DNA from 3 places in the Micromonospora sp. CV4 genome. Region 3 is predicted to be linked to each of the others. Evidence: riboswitches for the same ligand, from Rfam matches in the RefSeq annotation. Region 3 holds a riboswitch; each other region holds the start of a gene.
What was found. A riboswitch is a leader RNA that binds a small molecule or an ion and turns the genes downstream of it on or off. The one in region 3 is predicted to bind cobalamin.

Region 1 (4,205 bases), on a different contig from region 3:
CTGGGCGGCAACGCCAACGGCACCCCGTCGTACGGCAACATCGTGGTCGCCAAGGCCGCGTACCGGTTGAGCGGCACGAGCCGGGACGGCGCGCAGCCGTTCCTGTTCGCCACCGCGCCGTACCAGATCCCGGCGGGCAAGACGCTGGTCTCGGTGACCCTGCCGACGCAGACCGGCGACCCCGGCTCGGCGGGCCGGATCCACGTGTTCGCCATCGCGAACGACGGCACACCGGCCCCCGCGCTGGTGACCACCGCACCGGCCAACCAGACGGCCAACGCCGGTCAGGTCCTCACGGCCGCCCTCGGGTCGGTGCGCGGAGGCGTTCCCGGCACGACGGGCTACCGCGCCCGGGTGCAGTGGGGCGACGGCACGGTTCCGGACGACGTCACGGTCGGCTCGGACGGTGCGCTGAGTGGACGGCACACCTACGCGCAGGAGGGCACCTACACGGTGCACGTCACCGCCTGGGACACGGTGTCGAGCAGCACCGCGACCTTCACGGTGACCGTGGCGCGTGGCGGGTCTCAGCCGGCGATCGAGGTGTCGTCGTCCGCCACTGTCACCAGCGGTGACGCGGTCGCCGTCAACGGCAGCGGGTTCGCGGCCGGTGAGCGGGTGACGGTGACTCTCGGCACCAGTCCGGCGCGGACCGTCACGGTCGCGGCCTCGGCGGCGGGAGCGGTACGAGCCTCCGTCGCGACGTCCGGTGACGTGCCGCCCGGCCGGTACTCCGTCACCGCCACCGGCGCGTCCTCCCGGACGCCGGCGACGGCCACCGTCCAGGTGACCGACAAGGTGGAGAAGCCGACCTACGAACCGCAGGCGGCGTTGACGAGCACGTCGGGACCGCGGGGCACGTCGATCACGGTCGACGGCGCCGGCTTCGCTCCGAACGAGGAGGTCACGGTCAGCTTCGGTGACGGCCTCGCGGTCCGCACGGTGCGCGCGAACGGTGATGGCGTCATCGCCGGCGCGACGGTCAGCGTCCCCGGGGCGGCGAAGGTCGGCCCGACCAGCGTCGCGCTGACGGGTGCCATCTCGGTGACCAGGGTCGCGCAGCCCTTCACCGTCACCGGGTAGCGGACACCGCTGTGGGCGGGCCGGGTCAGGGCCCGCCCACAGCGGGCAGGGCGTACGGCCCGCGCCGTCGGTGGTGTTGCGCTGCGCAAGCCACCGACCACTCGCCGGCCAGCCCGGATCGATGACGGCCGTCGCCACCGATCGCGACACGCCCGACCCCGACATGTGGGGTGTGACAAACGAGGTCGTCCCTATATATGGTGTCGAGCGCAGCTGGTTCGGCCGCTCATCCGCAGTGGTCGAGGCAAGAGGGAACCTGGTGGAAATCCGGGACTGCCCCGCAGCGGTGAGTGGGAACGACCGCCGTCATCAGCACTGGGCCGCCACGCGGCCTGGGAAGCGACGGCCAGTAGGAGACCGGCGATCCCGGTCGTGCCCACGAGTCCGAAGACCTGCCAGCGCGCCGCGCACCCGCACCCGGGTGTGCGGCGGTCCGACGCCGCGTGGGACGGCCGACGCCCCCTGACCCACGCCCGGCGTGGCGTCCGCCGGTGTCTGTCTCCTCGCGTCCGAGGGCCATCAGGTCTCGAACTCGCGAGGAGTGAGTGGTGACAGTCACCCAGGTGGTCCCGACCGGCGGCGACACCGCCCAGCCGGGCCGGCGGCGCACGCAGATGCACGTCCGCAAGCGCGACGGCGCCAGCGAACCGGTGGACGTCAACAAGATCGTCCGTGCGGTCGAGCGGTGGACCGACGACCTGACCGACGTCGACCCGCTGCGGGTGGCGACCCGGACGATCAGCGGCCTCTACGACGGTGCGACGACGGCGGAGCTGGACCGGCTGTCCATCCAGACCGCGGCCGAGATGATCGGCGAGGAGCCGCAGTACTCGCGCCTGGCCGCCCGTCTGCTGGCCGGTTACGTCGACAAGGAGGTGCGCCGGCAGGGCATCACCTCGTTCAGCGCGGCGATCCGGATCGGCCAGGCCGAGGGACTGATCGGCGACGAGACCGCCGCCTTCGTCGCCGCCCACGCCCGGACGCTGGACGACGCCGTCGACCCGAACGGCGACCGGCGGTTCGAGTACTTCGGCCTGCGCACGGTGTACGACCGGTACCTGCTGCGCCACCCGACCAGCCGGCTGGTGCTGGAAACGCCGCAGTACTGGCTGCTGCGGGTGGCCTGCGGCCTGTCCCGTACGCCCGACGAGGCGATCGACTTCTACCGGCTGATGTCCAGCCTGGCCTACCTGCCCAGCTCGCCGACGCTGTTCAACTCCGGCACCCGGCACACCCAGATGTCCTCCTGCTACCTGGTCGACTCCCCGCGCGACGAGTTGGACTCGATCTACGCGCGGTACGCCCAGGTCGCCAACCTGTCCAAGTTCGCCGGCGGCATCGGCATCGCGTACTCCCGGGTCCGGTCCCGGGGGGCGCTGATCCGCGGCACCAACGGGCAGTCCAACGGGATCGTGCCGTGGCTGCGCACGCTGGACGCGAGCGTCGCCGCGGTCAACCAGGGTGGCCGGCGCAAGGGCGCCGCCTGCGTCTACCTGGAGCCGTGGCACCCGGACGTCGAGGAGTTCCTGCAACTGCGGGACAACACCGGCGAGGACGCCCGGCGCACCCACAACCTGAACCTGGCCAACTGGATCCCCGACGAGTTCATGCGCCGGGTCGAGGCCGACGAGGTGTGGTCGCTGTTCGACCCGCACGAGGTGCCGGAGCTGCCCGACCTGTGGGGCGACGAGTTCGACGCCGCGTACCGGGCGGCCGAGGCGCAGGGCCGCTACGTGCGGCAGGTCCCGGCGCGGGAGCTGTACGGCAAGATGATGCGCACCCTGGCCCAGACCGGCAACGGGTGGATGACCTTCAAGGACGCGGCCAACCGGCTGTGCAACCAGACCGCCGAACCGGGCAACGTGGTGCACCTGTCCAACCTCTGCACCGAGATCATCGAGGTGTCCAGCGACGCCGAGACGGCCGTGTGCAACCTCGGCTCGGTGAACCTCGCGGCGCACCTCACCGACGGCGGCATCGACTGGCAGCGGCTGCGCGCCACGGTCCGTACCGCGGTGACGTTCCTCGACCGGGTCATCGACATCAACTACTACCCGACCGCGCAGGCGGCGGCGAGCAACCCCCGCTGGCGGCCGGTCGGGCTCGGGCTGATGGGCCTGCAGGACGTGTTCTTCGCGCTGCGGCTGCCGTTCGACTCCCCGGCGGCGCGGGAGCTGTCCACCCGGGTCAGCGAGGAGCTGTACCTGACCGCCCTGGAGACCTCCGCCGACCTGGCCCGCCCCTTCGGCGCGCATCCGGCGTACGGGCAGACCAGGGCCGCGCGGGGCCGGTTGCAGCCGGACCTGTGGGGTGTCGAGGGTACGCAGACCGCCCGGTGGACCGCGTTGCGCGAGCGGGTGGCCGCCCACGGGCTGCGCAACTCGCTGCTGGTGGCGGTCGCCCCGACCGCCACCATCGCCTCCATCGCCGGGTGTTACGAGTGCGTCGAGCCGCAGGTGTCCAACCTGTTCAAGCGCGAGACCCTGTCGGGCGAGTTCCTCCAGGTCAACACCGCTCTGGTACGCGAGCTGAAGGCCCGCGGCCTGTGGACCGAGCGGGTCCGGTCGGCGATCAAGCGGGCCGAGGGGTCGGTGCAGGACATCGCGGAGCTGCCGGCCGCCGTGCGCGAGCTGTTCCGCACCGCGTGGGAGCTGCCGCAGCGGGCGCTGATCGACCTGGCCGCCGCCCGCGCGCCGTTCATCGACCAGTCGCAGTCGCTGAACCTGTTCCTGGCCTCGCCCACCATCGGCAAGCTCTCCTCGATGTACCTGTACGCCTGGAAGGCCGGCCTGAAGACGACCTACTACCTGCGGTCCCGCCCGGCCACCCGGATCCAGCAGGCCACCGTCGCGCCCACTGCCGTCGCTCTCGTCGCGCCGTCCACGGCCGACGCCGAGGCGCTGGCCTGCTCCCTGGAGAACCCCGAGTCGTGCGAGGCCTGCCAGTGACCGCCGCCGCCGACGCCACCACCGACACGAGGACCACGCACATGCTGCTCGACCCCGGGATGGACCTCACCCTCCGCCCGATGCGCTACCCGCACTTCTTCGACCGGTTCCGCGACGCCATCCGCAACACGTGGACCGTCGAGGAGGTCGACCTGCACGCCGACCTCGCCGATC
Region 2 (4,205 bases), on a different contig from region 3:
GTGCAGCCCGTCGCGGATCTGCACGTCCTTGACCTCGCAGAGGTACCCGTCGAGGTGCAGCACGAAGTCGTCGAAGTCGTCGGCGTCCGGCATCGCGTCGGCGTGCAGGTCGTGGTGCAGCTCCGCGGCGCGTACGAGGTCCCAGATCTGCGCCCGCACGGTCGGCACCTTCGCCGGGTCGAGCGCCTGCACGGTGGCGTACTCGTCGAGCAGTTGCTCCAGCTTGGCCAGGTCGCCGTACGTCTCGGCGCGGGCCATCGGCGGCACCAGGTGGTCGATCACCACGGCGTGCGCCCGCCGCTTGGCCTGGGTGCCCTCACCGGGGTCGTTGACGATGAACGGGTAGACCAGCGGCAGGTCGCCGAGGACGGCGTCCGGGGCGCAGTCGGCGGCGAGACCGAGTCCCTTGCCGGGGAGCCATTCGAGGGTGCCGTGCTTGCCCAGGTGCACCACGGCGTCCGCGCCGAACCCACCGTCGGTGACCGGCGCGGCGAGCCAGCGGTACGCGGCCAGGTAGTGGTGACTCGGCGGCAGGTCCGGATCGTGGTAGATGGCGATCGGGTTCTCCCCGAAGCCACGCGGCGGCTGGATGAGCAGTACCACGTTGCCGAAGCGCAGCCCCGCGAGCACGATGTCCCCGCCGTCGGTGTACAGCTCGCCGGGGGGCTCGCCCCAGTGCGCGAGCATCCGCTCGCGCAGCTCGGCCGGGATCTGGTCGAACCACCGCCGGTACGTCCGCCCCGGTATCCGGGCCTCGGCCGCGGCCAGCTGCTCCGGGGTGAGCCACTCCACGTCGTGGCCGCCGGCGGCGATCAGCGCGTGGATCAGGGCGTCGCCGTCGTCGGGCACCGGCGCGTCGCCCAGGTGGTAGCCGGCGTCGGCGAGCGCCGCGAGCAGTCTTACCGCCGAGACCGGGGTGTCCAGCCCGACGGCGTTGCCGACCCGCGAGTGTTTGGTGGGGTACGAGCTGAGCACCACCGCGACCCGTTTGTCGGCGTTGGGCACGTACCGCAGCCGGGCGTGGCGTACCGCGATGCCGGCCACCCGGGCCGCGCGGTCGGCGTCGGCGGCGTAGACGGAGAGCCCGTCGGCGTCGATCCGCTTGAACGAGAACGGCACGGTGACGATCCGGCCGTCGAACTCGGGAATGGCCACCTGCATCGCGGCGTCCAACGGGGACAGTCCGGCGTCGCTGCCGGCCCACTGCTCGCGGGTGCTGGTCAGGCAGAGCGCCTGGATGATCGGCACGTCCAGGGCGGCCAGCACGCCGACGTCCCAGGCGTCCTCATCGCCGCCACCGGAGGCGTCCGCGGCGACCGCTCCACCGGCCGCGAGCACGGTGACCAGCAGGGCGTCGCAGCGGGCGAAGAGCCCGAGCGGGCCGGCGCCGGCGGTCAGCCCGCGCAGCGAGCCGCAGAAGATCGGCAGCGGGTTGCCGCCGGCCGCCCGCACCGCGTCGGCCAGCACGTCGACGAAGCCGGTGTTGCCGGCCAGGGCGTGCGCCCGGTAGAAGACGATGCCCACCGTTGGCCGGTCCGGCTCGGCCGGGTGGTCGCCGTGCACCCCGTACGCCGGGGTGGGCGCGGGCGGGGCGAAACCCTCGCCGGTGAGCAGCACCGTGTCGGAGAGGAACCGGGCCAGCTGGCCGAGGTTCTCCGGGCCACCCTCGACCAGGTACGCCAGCGCGTCGGTGACCACACCGGACGGCACGGTGGAGACGGCCATCAGCTCCGCGTCGGGCACCGCCTCGCCGCCGAGCACCACCGTCGGCAGGCCGGTGGCGAGCACCCGGGTGAGGCCGTCCGGCCACGCCTGCCGGCCCCCGAGCAGGCGTACGACGACGAGGTCCACCCCGTCGAGCAGGGCGGGCACCTCGTCGGCGGCGACCCGCGCGGGGTTGGCCAGGCGATAGTCGGCGCCACTGGCACGGGCGGCCAGCAGGTCGGTGTCGGCGGTGGAGAGCAGCAGGATGCGCACGGAAGGCTCCGGGAGGTGACGCCCCGACCGCCACGGGGGGCGGTCCGAACGAAGCGGGGTGGGTGCGGCGTCAGCGGATGCGACAGGCCGGCCCAGGTCACCGACGTGGGCGTCGGGACGCGGTCAGCGTGGCGACGCGCAGCTCAGCGGCGCCGGCGACCGGCGCGGCCGGCGCGGCCGCCGCGTTCGCCGCGCGAATCATGACGGTGCTCGTCGATGAAAGAGACGCCGTGCGTCATCGGGTCCTCCTCGGGTGTCCACGCCCTGGGGTACATCCCGACGGCCGAAGTATCCTGGCTTCCGGATCGACGCTCTCCCCCGGCCTTCCAACCGCAGAAGCACGGCCGTGGCGCACGAGGGGGGATCACTCCCCGGTGACAGTGGCGGGACCGCGTCGGATTCACACCGACTTCCTTCACTGCCGTCAGGCCGCGAATGCTGCCACACCGCCGCGCCGCCGGTCAACGCCGACCCAGCCCCCTCCCGGCAGGCACTCTCCATCGAGCTTCGCCGATTGTCGTCGTCGGAGACCCGCGCCTGACAATGCCCCGAGTCAATGCGGGACAGCCTTTGCTCTGCTTATCAATACGCGCCAGGCACAGGGAGTCACCGGTGCGTATAGGTACGCAGAGCAAAGGCTGTCCCGCACATACTCTGGCCTGCGGCGACCACCTGGCGGAGCGCTGGTACGCGGCCCCCTCGCCGAGGATGGGCGAACACGGCAGCAGTGTCCGCGATCAATCTCGGAGGTCGATCGCCATGATCGCCGCGCAGTTTCTCCACCTGGCGGGTCGGGTCTGACTCCGCCCCGGAGATCCCGACCCGGCGGCGCTCCAGGCCGACGTCGCCGTCGTCGTCGACGAACGCGGCAGTGTGATGATCGACGCCGGGAAGAGCCCCGCGCACGCCAGCGAGATCCAGACGGCGCTGGGGCGGACGAGTCTCAGCGGGCGTGGCGCTCCGGGTGGGCCCGGCTCCAGGCGCGCATCCGTTCCGGGTAGCCGGTGCGGGCCGCCTCGTACAGCGGCACCGCGTGCTTGCGCGCGATGGCGCCCGCCGCGCGGGGAGTGCCGGTCCGGCGGCGGATCCACTCGCCGTCGTGGGCGATCGCCACCACCGTGGTGTCGGTGGCGGTGGTCTCCGGCTCCAGGTAGAACTCCACCCCACGCCGGCTGGCGATGAACGCCTCGAGCGCGGCGAGGTCGTCCCGGGTCGCCTCCCGGTCCAGCTTCGTCGGGGTCGCCTCGGCGCCCCGGGCCCGCCGACTGAACCAGCCCATGCCCGACTCCTCTCCTCGACGCCCCTCCAGTGCACCACCGATTCCTGGCAATACGCTGCGCGCCAGGTGAGAGTGGGCTGACCGGGCCGCGGATGGAACCCGTGGCGCGTGGGCGGTGTCATGAAGGTGATCCAACCGGAGGTCCCCCTGGACGACGACGTGCTCGTCACCCGCGCTCGGGCTGGTGACCTGAAGGCGTACGACCTCCTGGTCGCCCGGCACACCGCGTCCGCGTACCGGACGGCGGTGCTGCTCGGCGCGGGCTCGGACTCCGAGGACGTCATCCAGGAGGCCTTCGTGAAGGGGTACCGCAAGCTCTCCCGCTTCCGGGGGGAGTCGTCGTTCCGCTCCTGGCTGCTGTCGATCGTCGCCAACGAGACCCGCAACCTGCACCGGTCGCGTACCCGCCGGGACGGCCTCGTCCTGCGCGCCGCGGCGGCGAACCCCACGTCGGAGATCGCCGAGGACGACGCGGTCGGCGCGGTCCTCGCCGGGGAGCGCCGCGCCGCGCTGGTGGAGGCCCTGCGGCAACTGCCGGAACGCGACCGTGAGGTGATCGTCTGCCGGTTTTTCCTCGATCTCAGCGAGGAGGAGACGGTGGCGACGTTGGGCTGGCCCCGGGGCACCGTGAAGTCGCGGACGTCCCGGGCACTGACGAAGCTCCGGGGCCTGCTCGACCGCGAGGAGGTCCGGCGTGGATGACCTCGAACGGGAGCTGCGCGGCCTCTCCGCCTGGCTGGAGACACCCGACGCGCCCGACGTTACCGCGCGCGTACGCGCCCGGCTCACCACGCCCCGACGGCGCCGGTGGCGTGCCTGGGCCGCCGCGGCGCTCGTCGCCCTGGTCGTGGCGGTGCTGCCACCGGGACGGGCCGCCCTCGCCGACGCCGTCGCGGGGCTGCTGCGCTTCGCCGGAGTCACCGTCGTCACCTCCTCCGGCCCGGTGCTG
Region 3 (4,205 bases):
CGCGCCGTGGCTCTGTGCCGGCGCCTCGGCATCGACGCCAACGGCGTCGGCGACGAGACCATGAAGCGGTACGCCCGGCCGTGGCGGGTCAGCTCCACCCGCGAGTACGGTGCCTGCCTGAAGGCGGCCCTGGACCTGCTCTCCGGCCGTGACCCGGCCCATCTCGGCCGCCGCGAGACCGGCGTCGACGACGCTCTCCGGACCGGCTGACGACGACCGGCTGATGACGATCTGCTGACGACGACAGGTGTCCCGGCCCACTCGGACGCGGCGGCTGCGAGCCGGTGTCCGCGTCAGCGGTGCCGGGGCGCGGCGGCGCTGTCGCGTTCGATGAGGTCGGTGGCGAGTTCGACGCGCGGGCTCTCGATCGTCTCGCCGGCGGCGAGGCGCAGCACGGTACGCGCGGCCAGCATGCCCATCTTGGCCAGAGGTTGGCGAACCGTGGTCAGCGGCGGGGAGCACCACTGGACCTCGGGCAGATCGTCGAAGCCGACCACGCTGATGTCGCCGGGCACCCGTAGGCCACGTTTGCGGACCGCCTCGTAGACGCCGAGCGCCATCTGGTCGCTGGCGGCGAAGATGGCGGTGGGCGGGTCGGGCAGGGACAGCAGCTGCGTACCGGCGGTGTAGCCGGCCTCGTGGTAGAAGTTGCCGGGGCGGATCAGGGCGTCGTCGAGGGCGATGCCGGCGGCGGCGAGAGCGGCGCGGTAGCCGTCCAACCGGGCCCGGCTGCACATCAGGTGCGGTGGACCGGCGATGAAGCCGATGCGTCGGTGGCCGAGGCCGAGCAGGTACTGGTTGGCGCTCAGGCTGCCCGCCCAGTTGGTGGCGCCGATGGTGGGCGCCGCCCGTGGGTCCACGCCGGCGGGGTCGACGATGACCACTGGCAGGTGGAGCCGGCTCAGCTCGGCCTGGAGCGGCGGATTCACCATCGAGGTCACGAAGATGACCCCGTCGGTGGAGCGGGTGCGCATGTTGTCGAGCCACTGTTTGGCCGAGGAGATGCGCCAGTGGATGGCCGAGACGACGGTGCCGACGCCGCTGCTCAGGGCGACGTCCTCGACGCCGCGGATGATCTCCACCGCCCATGGGCTGTCGAGGTCGTTGAAGACCAGGTCGATCAGGGCGGCGTCGGTCCGCTTCGGCGACGAGCGACGGCGGTAGCCGTGCCGGGTCAGCAGTTCCTCGACCCGTTCCCGGGTCTGCGGCGCGACGTCGGAGCGGCCGTTGATGACCCGGGACACCGTGGGTACGGAGACACCGGCCAGCCGCGCGATCATCGCGATGGTGACGTTTCGTCCGATGTCGGAGCCCACGTCCGGCCTCCCTGACTGGTGATCGCGCCCTCGGCGTCACGGCGCATGACGATGGGTGGAAGCTCCGGAACTTTCGATGCCTGACCGATAATGTCGATCGATGGCCGGGACGTTACGAGTTGTTTCCATACTGGTCAAGGCCTTTGCCGCATCCCGAATGGAACCGATCATGGGGTCCTGCTTTCGGAAGGCATCGGCACGTGGACCGAAATTTTCACGCCCACGGCGTGACCTGGGTCGGTCCGCGGCCGGCGGTCGCACGACTCACCTGATGCCGTGCGTCACAAGGGGCGTGGTTGACCGGCCGGATCGGCGCCGATACCGTCGATCCACTATCTGCGGCGACGCGAGGGAAGCCGGTGTGAATCCGGCGCGGTCGCGCCACTGTGAGCGGTCCCCACGGGGTCCGCGAGCCAGGACACTCGGTTGTCCGCAGCCTTGCGATGGGGACGCGTCATCCCCGAGGAGGTTTGCGTATCATGTCCAGCTCCACGTCCAGCCAGCCGTTGGTGCAGCCCGCTGGCAACGTCCGTCTGCTGTGGACGGCCCTGGCCACCGTCGCCGTGCTTCTCCTGCTGGCCTATCTTGTCGCCTTCGACCAGGGGGCGGTCTCCCGTAGCGGGATGTACCTGCACGAGCTGATGCACGACGGTCGGCACCTGCTGGGTGTCCCGTGCCACTGACCACCACCACCGCACCACGGTTCGTCACCGTTCTCGTCCGCGGACTGCTCGCCGGCCTGGTCGCCGGCCTCCTCGCCGGAACGTTCGCCTATGTGGCCGGCGAACCACACGTCGACGCGGCCATCGCGATCGAGGACGCGGCGGCACACGCCGATCCCACCGCCGGTGGGCACCATCACGATGACGCGCTGGTCAGCAGGGACGGGCAGCGTGGCGGTCTGTTCCTGGCCACCAGCCTGTTCGGCGCGGCGATGGGTGGCCTGCTGGCCACCGCGTACGTTCTGCTCTGCCGTCGGCGGCGGGCGTACGACGACGGCCGGTCGGGTCTGCTGCTGGCCGGCGCCGCGCTGCTCGGCGTGGTGATCGTGCCGTTCGTCAAGTACCCGGCGAATCCACCGGCGGTCGGCGACCCGGCCACCATCGACCAGCGCACCGGCACCTACCTGCTGATGGTGGCACTCGGCCTGGTGGCGGTGTGGGCCGGCTCGCTGGGTTACCGGTCGGTCGGCGGCGCGGCGCCACTGTGGCTCCGCGCCGGGGCCGCCGTCGGCGGGTTCCTGCTGGTGACCGGTGTGGCCTACGTCGTGCTGCCGTCCTTCCAGGAGGTCCCGGACGACTTCCCCGCGACCCTGCTGTGGGACTTCCGGCTCGCCTCGCTCGGCACCCAGGTGGTGCTCTGGACGGGGATCGGGCTGCTGTTCGCGGCCCTGATGAACCAGGACGGGCGCCGCAGGGCCGCCACCGCAGCCCCGAGCACGTGACCACCACCCGCCTGCGGCTGGTCGCGCACGGGCACACGGCCGCGCTGCGGCGGGCGACGTTCGGCGGGGGAAACGAGAGCCTGGACGAGGGTGGTCGACGCGCCGCCCTCGCCCGGGCCTCCGCTGGGCGGGACCGGCGGGGCGGCAACGCGGTCTGCCTGTCCAGTCCCGCGCCGGCGGCCATCGAGACCGCGTACGCCCTCGGGCTGACGCCGAGCGCCGAGGCGGCGCTGGCCGACTGCGACCACGGCCACTGGACCGGACGGTCGCTGGAGGCGGTCGGCGCCGAACAGCCTCGGGCGCTGCAAGCATGGCTGTCCGAGGTGGACGCGGCGCCGCACGGGGGCGAGTCGATCGTGGCACTCCGGGACCGGGTCGGCCGCTGGCTGGACGCGCAGCGGGGGCGCGGCGAGCGGATCATCGCCGTCACCCATCCGATCGTGATCCGGGTCGCGGTCGTTCACGCCCTCGACCTGCCGTTGGCGACGTTCCGGCAGCTGGATGTCGAGCCTTTGGCGATGGTCCGGCTCACCGGTCACGGGGCACGGTGGCAGCTACGGCTGAGCGCACCGCGGGCCGACTGAGACGGGCACCGGTCAGGGCGCCTCCCGGCGGGCCGCGGGTCCCCGGGCCAACGACGGCGTGACGCGGGCCCGACCGGCCCGGCGCGGCCCCGATCCGGCGGGTCGGAGCCGGCCACGGGCGACCAGTTCGACGGTGAGGACGACAGCGACGGCCTCGACGGCGAGGAGTCCGACGAGCACGACCAACTGCGTCACACCGGCGGCGAGGGGGCTCGCCCCACCGAGCAGCACCCCGACGAACGCACCCGGAAGGGTCACCAGGCCCACCGTCCGTGTCTGGTCGAGTGCCGGGACCAGCGCCTGCCCGGCCGCCGGACGGCACACCAGCAGCACGGCGTCCCGGGGCAGCAGGCCCAGGGCCAGGCCGGCCTCCACCTCACCGCGCCGGCTGGTCAGCTCGTCCAGCGCACGGCGACCGGCCAGCGAGGTGGCGGTCATCGCCCCGCCGATCAGGATCCCCGCGACCGGAATGATCGCGATGCCACGCGGCGGCACGGGTCTCGCTCGGCTCGGCCACTCCCCCGGCGCGGGGTTGTCGAGGGGCCCTGGCGTCGCCGTCGAACCTCCGGCCAGCGAGACCGGGACGTCGCCGCTCGACGGCGACGCGCAGGAGGCGTCGACGCGCGTACCGGAGGTGCAGCCCGCGGCGGCGGTCGCGGGCGGCCGACCCCTCGCTCAGCGTGAGTAGTACTCGACGACGAGCTGCTCGTCACAGACCACCGGAACCTCCGGCCGCAGCGGGACCCGGGTCAGGCGAGCGGTCAGGCCGGTCAGGCTGACCTCCAGGTACGGCGCTGGCCGCTCCGGGGCGTGCGCCCCGGCGGCCGCGACGACGAACGGGGCCTTGCCCCGGCTGCGCTC

Region 1: another riboswitch for cobalamin. It lies ahead of EAD98_RS07605 (ribonucleoside-diphosphate reductase subunit alpha); the one in region 3 lies ahead of EAD98_RS10205 (CbtB-domain containing protein).
Region 2: another riboswitch for cobalamin. It lies ahead of cobN (cobaltochelatase subunit CobN); the one in region 3 lies ahead of EAD98_RS10205 (CbtB-domain containing protein).

Annotation. Positions count from the first base shown of each region.
Region 1 is NZ_RCVI01000204.1:25,176-29,380, reverse strand. It holds gene EAD98_RS07610 (GH92 family glycosyl hydrolase) at 1-1,083, shown strand, start outside; cobalamin riboswitch at 1,281-1,498, shown strand; gene EAD98_RS07605 (ribonucleoside-diphosphate reductase subunit alpha) at 1,698-4,031, shown strand; gene EAD98_RS07600 (ribonucleotide-diphosphate reductase subunit beta) at 4,073-4,205, shown strand, end outside.
Region 2 is NZ_RCVI01000402.1:3,883-8,087, forward strand. It holds gene cobN (cobaltochelatase subunit CobN) at 1-1,977, opposite strand, end outside; cobalamin riboswitch at 2,264-2,393, opposite strand; gene EAD98_RS27370 (hypothetical protein) at 2,921-3,256, opposite strand; gene EAD98_RS27375 (RNA polymerase sigma factor) at 3,383-3,958, shown strand; gene EAD98_RS27380 (hypothetical protein) at 3,951-4,205, shown strand, end outside.
Region 3 is NZ_RCVI01000226.1:47,574-51,778, forward strand. It holds gene EAD98_RS10195 (vancomycin high temperature exclusion protein) at 1-210, shown strand, start outside; gene EAD98_RS10200 (LacI family DNA-binding transcriptional regulator) at 294-1,316, opposite strand; cobalamin riboswitch at 1,616-1,762, shown strand; gene EAD98_RS10205 (CbtB-domain containing protein) at 1,796-1,999, shown strand; gene EAD98_RS10210 (CbtA family protein) at 1,990-2,760, shown strand; gene EAD98_RS10215 (histidine phosphatase family protein) at 2,757-3,344, shown strand; gene EAD98_RS10220 (ABC transporter permease) at 3,357-3,839, opposite strand; gene rpsD (30S ribosomal protein S4) at 4,020-4,205, opposite strand, start outside.